DNA from 2 places in the Paenibacillus sp. RC21 genome. Region 1 is predicted to be linked to the other one. Evidence: predicted binding sites of a transcription regulator. Region 1 holds the regulator's gene; the other holds the start of a gene.

Evidence for each region. Region 1 encodes LexA, which represses DNA repair genes until DNA is damaged. Its sites were predicted from a motif close to CGAACATATGTTCG; they were not measured.
Region 2: ABIA61_RS07185 (DNA polymerase IV) is a predicted target of LexA. The motif match lies at 1,773-1,786, and genes of this name have one in related genera.

The regions. Positions count from the first base shown of each region.
Region 1 is NZ_JBIYCS010000002.1:48,424-51,846, forward strand. Features, by position in the region: gene ABIA61_RS05360 (HAD family hydrolase) at 1-22, opposite strand, end outside; gene ABIA61_RS05365 (hypothetical protein) at 216-725, opposite strand; gene ABIA61_RS05370 (DUF896 domain-containing protein) at 854-1,060, opposite strand; gene ABIA61_RS05375 (LysM peptidoglycan-binding domain-containing protein) at 1,166-1,534, opposite strand; gene lexA (transcriptional repressor LexA) at 1,725-2,351, shown strand; gene ABIA61_RS05385 (hypothetical protein) at 2,915-3,085, shown strand; gene ABIA61_RS05390 (hypothetical protein) at 3,128-3,268, shown strand.
Region 2 is NZ_JBIYCS010000002.1:416,876-420,298, reverse strand. Features, by position in the region: gene ABIA61_RS07205 (VOC family protein) at 1-248, shown strand, start outside; gene ABIA61_RS07200 (LysR substrate-binding domain-containing protein) at 498-755, opposite strand; gene ABIA61_RS07195 (LysR family transcriptional regulator) at 823-954, opposite strand; gene ABIA61_RS07190 (hypothetical protein) at 1,252-1,602, shown strand; gene ABIA61_RS07185 (DNA polymerase IV) at 1,844-3,112, shown strand.

The DNA of each region.
Region 1 (3,423 bases):
ACATTACCGCTTGAATCGTCATCTGTATTATCCACTCTCTTTCCACTTTATATGTACGCTTGTTCTGCCTTGTTGCGTCTACAAGCATTCCAATCGTTATGTGCCCATATTAATCAAGAGGCCGCAATGTGTTATATGAAATAACATCATGCGACCTTATTTACAGAGGCTACAGGCCCACGGACAATCTAAACGATTCTAACCAACAGAAGTCGTTATTTTTTGTCTACTTGAACCTGATTAGATAGCGCAAACTTCTCAAGCCGCTCTGCAATGGCATCCGTATCATAACGGCCCAGTGATTTTGTAAAAATAAAGTTGCCACCCTTACCTTTTCTTTCAACCGTTACGTAACCCTTTTCAATCTTGATGGCTTTCATATCCTCTGCCGTCATTGGACGCTCTCTGCCACCCTTCAACATATACAGCGTGCTCTTTCCAACCTTCAAATAAGGACGGCGGATGAAAAAGATAACAGCCAGCATCAAATACAAGCCGAATACAAGCCAGTCCATGCCGCGCATACCAGTCTTAGTCAAAAAATAACTCATGAGCATATACAGAACTGCAAGTCCAGCCAACATGATTGGCACGGTAATATTACGTCCACGGAAAATATCCATTGCAGAACCGGCGCCACTAATGGTTTGGATGCCTTGCTTTTTGCGCGATTTATTCAAATGCGCTGTGTTTTTGCGAACTTTTCTTTCAAATGACCGGGCCATCTCTCAATTCCCTTCCCAAATATATTGCTTAAAACAATTGCTACCAATCCTAATCTATATAGATACCAAAAATAGATACCTTAAAAAAACGAAAAGCAAATTACGCGGGCTAAGCCGCTTTAGCGACATTAATGCTTCAGCCCACCATTTCCCTTCGACGTATCTTCGTCCACAATTTCAATCGTATCAAGTTGCTGCCGGAAATTACGGCGAATGTTATCCAAATAAATTTCCCGAAGATTGGCGCGCTCTGTTGTTTCCTCTTCCGTCAATCCTTCGGCTTTTGCTTTGCGAGCCAATTCATTGATGCGCTGTACCAAGCTGTCTATATCCAAATTCTGTCCCCTCCATATAAGCAAAGATATAATACACTTTGACATGTAGAAAAGAGCTTGTCAAGGTTCCCGTATCACGTTCCCTGACAGCTCTAATGTGACTGATCAGAAGTGCGGAAGCTTTAAAAGCTGGCCTGCCTGCACTCCTCGATCTTCCATTCCGTTAATCCGAACAATTCCTTCTATATATACCCGTGTATCCATTCGTTCCGGTTTATGAGTGGAGGCAATCCGCCACAATGTATCCCCAGGTTGTACAATAAGTTTGGTCACCTCTTCATTCGAAACCGAAGGAGCCGCGAATACCGTCAGTACACCTGCACCCGCAATCCAGGCAACGATAACCAGAATAAGAAGTTTGGGCAGGAGACTGTTGGAAATGGTCCGTACAAGCTGCGCCCTTCTCTCATTCCGGACATTTTGAATCTTTTCTAAATTCATTGGAAAAATACTTTGATATGTGCTATATTTCATCATTTGTCGCGTCCTCCAAACGTTTGTTCCTATGTTTTTTCACAATATAACACGAACATTTGTTTTGTTCAATAGAAAAGAGAACAAAAGTTCGTGATTATTTTTTAGGATTATTTAGAACTTACGTTTGTACGAACGGAGGTTCTATGCTATAATTTTCCCAAACGTTACTAAATGGGGTTGATACGGTATGTCTAAGATTTCAAGCCGCCAGCAGGCCATTCTTGAATTTATCCGCAATGAAGTGCGTCTAAAGGGTTATCCCCCTTCTGTACGCGAAATAGGTGAGGCTGTCGGATTGGCCTCCAGTTCTACGGTTCACGGTCATTTGGATCGTCTGGAGAAAAAGGGACTGATTCGTCGTGATCCAACGAAACCGCGGGCCATCGAGTTACTCGGCCAAGACGAATCGGATAACAGCAACTTGATTAATTACTCAATTAGTCGTGTTCCGGTCGTCGGCAAAGTTACAGCTGGTCTGCCTATTACAGCAACAGAAAATATTGAAGATTACTTTCCTCTTCCCCAACATTTTGTTGGTGAGGATAAAATATTCATGTTATCTGTTGTAGGAGAAAGCATGATTGAAGCTGGTATTGCCAACGGAGATTATGTCATCGTACGTCAACAGCAGACAGCCGATAACGGCGATATTGTCGTGGCCATGACAGACGAGGACGAGGCTACTGTTAAAACTTTTTACAAGGAAAAAGATCATATTCGACTTCAACCGGAAAATCCGGCCTTTGAACCGCTTCGTCTGACGCACGTCAGTATTTTGGGCAAGGTTGTAGGACTCTTCCGGGACTTCCACTGATTTTTCATTTTTCAGCCCCGTTATTCTTCCCGCTACAACAAAACCGGCTGCCCATGGCAAGCCGGTTTTGTGTTGATTTTATGTACACAAAATGTTCCTCACAGCTATTCTTTTTCCTTTGATAGCCCATAGATTAAACGGTTTATACCTGCAATTACTGTTCTGTATATTGGTGGATCAAAAGAATTATATCATTATTTTAGATAAATATGGTATATTATCTGAACAACTGAATAATCGTATTCTTAACCAGGAAGCGTATTACGAGAAAAAACTTAAAACCCTTTATAATAAGTAATATTTCTTTTACCAGCTTCTTATCTTCATTCTTTACTATTCTACTTATGCTAATCTGCTGTAACTTTCTCCTACAACGTAAAGTGGGAAAGGATACGGCAGGTAAGCATAAGTTTTTTTACGTTCCGTATCTCCATACTTTATTAGTTTCTGAATATTAGGATCATAGGTGATAGCTTCTTTTTGCTTTTAATAGATTTATGCTGATACATTGCTAGCGCTACTGACATATGAATAAAGTAGACCTTAGCAAAGGAGATAAGAAGATGATCAAAAATCGAGTCAAAACGTATAAGCACCGTATCGGCAAGAACAAATTTCTGGTCGTAAAAGTCTTTCAGGCCGCAGCCGCCGAAACAAGAAGCGGTAACGCACTAGCCACCAATGCATTGAACATCAAAATTTCCAAACGTAACCGTAAGCATAAACACTTCTAAAATTCATCCGTACCTTCATTTCTTGTGAAGGGAGGTGATATCATGTGTAAAAGACATTTCAAACGTCACGTGAGAAGAAGAGGATTATCGATCCGTTCAAATCAGAGAGCGATTGCACGTGCTAGAGGTAACGCACTGGCTGTTAATCTGTTTAGTGTAAATGATAGACAACGCAGACGTTAATGATTGTTTTTAAGCGAAAAGCGGGAAGGATTTCTTCCCGCTTTTTTGTGCCGCATTATAGTGTAAAACGGATATTGAACCAATATTAAGGGGCCCTTTAGCAGTCGGTAGGACTTTATCATTTTCAACAGAATTTTAACATTTGAAGTAAGTGA
Region 2 (3,423 bases), 370 kb from region 1:
AAAAAATAAATTTACATGAAGCTGGAAAAGAATTCGAACCCAAAGCCCAAAACCCGGTGTCCGGGTCTGCTGATTTGTGTTTCATTACCGATAAAAACATCGAAGAGATTGTGAATCATCTAGACACCATTGGAGTGAATATTGAGGAGGGACCCGTAACCAGAACAGGCGCGCTAGGTCCTATTGTATCCGTTTATATTAGAGATCCGGATCAAAATCTTATTGAAATATCTCAGTATTTAGTGTGATTTTACATGTTGTGACCAAACCGCACCCTATTTCCCACAAGTTATAGTGAGTTCTATTCACTTCAATTCCAAAATATCAGGTCGTAGTAACTGGTTCATTAAAGAGGAGACAGGTTTCCCATGCTTTTAATTTTATTTGCGTATCAGATGCATCCCAAATACGGTTAATCCTAGCATCCAATAGAGATGAATTTTATAATCAGCCCGCTGCTCTAATCTTTTCATCTTGTTCCCAGTTGTAAAATTTCCCTAAGAAAATTTGGCTATAATAAAATTTTTAAAACTCCCAGCAGCGGGCGGTAAATATCTCTCAATCCTCCATGCTAATCCTATGGATCGGTGGCATTCTGGGGCATTTAGGCGGACTTGGACAACCTTATGGGTGTCCAGTCCCTGTAAGTCTGGAAGCAACGATACGCCAAGGCCTGAGCCCACCAGTCCCGCAACGGTTGCGACCTCTTCGCCTTCAAAGGTGATGTGAGGTTGGATTCCGTGTTCTTGAAACATCAGATCCGTGGTTTGACGGAGAGCGTATCCTTTTTTAACAAAATAAGGGATTCATTAGCTAATTCGTTCAAACCAATGAAATGAGCTTGGAGATTGATCGGCTTAATGCTGGCTGGGAAAGGTTCAGTACCTCTGAAGCTCGCGTAACATGCTGTATGTCAGCCAAGACCTGAAAATATTTTAATTGTTGAATTTCCATACGTGTCCTCCTGAATTCATTTCACATTATTCATTACTGAAATGCATCGAAAGCATACTTATCATAAATTATACTTCTGTCATCGTTGATGATACCATAAGATTATCAGGTTGAGTCGATATGATGTGGAGGGTTTACAATGCACTATCTTAACGCCGTAATTCTGATAAGTCTAGCTGGATCGCGACTGAACTTATCACTAGACCAGAGAGTCCTTTCCACAATATTGGCAGCATAATAGGTAAACGCACTCGCGGACGTCACATTACTCTCCAAAATCTGTATCGAACTACTCAATTGTTATTTAAGGAACAAAAGTTAATAGGGACGAGCAACGAAGAGAGATACCAAGTTGCATTAAACTATTATCGATCAATTAAAGATACATTCTCCAAGGAATGGATTGACTACGGGGAGTACCGTATCACTCATATTGTTTGTCTAGATGCTCTTTCTATTGCGGGGTCCAAGCTTCTAACAATGTGCATAAATGAGCGTGATAGAATCGATTATAATATGATGCATAAGAGAGTAAAGAAGCTCAGTACAATGAATTGGTCATCTGACGGTCCTTTAAAATATGTAAAAGGTGTGAGTGGATCTAAATCTTTAGCAGCAGATTTAATCGATATGATGCTTTTGGCGTAATTGTTTTTATATCCCTAAACATCTTAGATAGACTTAAGCTCTTTATTAGTAATATATTTTTTATAAAAGGCAGGATGCTTAGCACATGATATAAGTAACAAAAATAGTGGAGATAGCTCTTTAATTGCTGTCTCCACTATTTTTTTAATTCCAGTATTTACTTTGTATATAGAACGTATGTTTGGTATATAATTGACTTGTGAATGTATGTTCTTATTCATTTGCTTTTTGGAGGTGCAACATGATTAAAAAAGATAAGAGAACAATTTTTTTAGCAGATTGTCAAAGTTTTTACGCTAGCGTGGAAAAAGCTTCTCACCCAGAATATAGAAATAAACCACTTGTGGTAGCTGGCGATCCTTCACGTAGGTCGGGAATCATTTTAGCGGCGTGCCCCATTGCAAAAAGTTTTGGTGTAACTACAGCAGAGCGTCTGGGAGAAGCTGTGAAAAAGTGTCCTAAACTTGTTATCGTACGACCACGGATGAAATACTATATTGATGTTTCTTTAGCAATCACGAATATATACAAGGAGTATACTGATCTTGTAGAAGTGTTTAGTATTGATGAACAGTTCTTGGATATTTCTGGTAGTGTAAGAACGTTTGGTGATTCATTAGTTATTGCAAAAGACATTCAGCAAAATGTTCTTTTACAAACTGGAGTTTGGGTTCGAATAGGAAGCAGCTTCAATAAGATACTTGCAAAAATTGCAACTGACATTTGGGCCAAGAAGAACAAAAGCGGGATTTTCACACTATCCAGAGCAGAAGTTGAACATTTATTGTGGCCACAGCCGGTCAGCAAAATGTTTGGAGTGGGATCGCGGATGACAGCACATTTTGCACGGCTTGGCATAACAACTATTGGAGATATAGGCAGAATGACTTTGCCAGAACTTAAGACGAAACTCCGCAGTCATTTTGGAAAACAGTCGGACATCCAGGCTGAGATTATGTGGAGAACTGCTAACGGTTTGGACGATAGTCCTGTTATCCCATCTACGCTCGATTCCCCGCAAAAGTCGATAAGCCATGCAATGACCCTGCCCAAGGATTATTCGAACAAGAATGAGATTGAAACGATTTTGCTTGAACTCACCGAAGAGGTTTGTCGAGACAGCCGTCGTAAAGGGTATATGGGTTCTGTTGTGACTGTCAGTTGTATATGCAGTCCATATGAAGCCCCTACTGGATTTTCCAGGCAAATGAAGCTTACTGACCCGACTAACAATACGAATAAAGTGTACGATGCAGCAAAAAAAATATTTTATAATTTTTGGAATGGCATGCCGATACGACGCCTAGGTGTCACTTTAAGTGAACTGGTTGACGATCAAACATATCAACTCTCCTTCTTTGAAGATCAGGAGCGTACACGTTCCCTGGAAAAAGCAACAGATAGCATTAAAGAACGCTATGGTAGTGCAGCTATTGTAAGAGCTTCCTCTTTGACCAACGCCGGTCAGGCGCTGGAAAGGTCCCTAAAAATCGGGGGGCATTATAAATAAACAGTTCGCAGATAAGGAAAATAAAACTAATCATCTAGCACTATGCATTTAGAATGCTCCTTTAAGATAGTACCATAAATCAATAATACAAAAATAATTATGCTTTCCATTGCTAAAGGAATATAATGTATAAAGTATGTCAAATTTACGATGAGGGTGTAGAAAATAAATGAAAAGAACACTGCGTAATCTTTCCCAACATCTTAGTCGAAGCTTTACTAGTGCAAGAAAAAAATTATCAAGAGTATCTTTATTTGAATGATATGCCTGTTAGCAAGAAGAAAGAAGACAAATTCCAATTTGATCAGTTT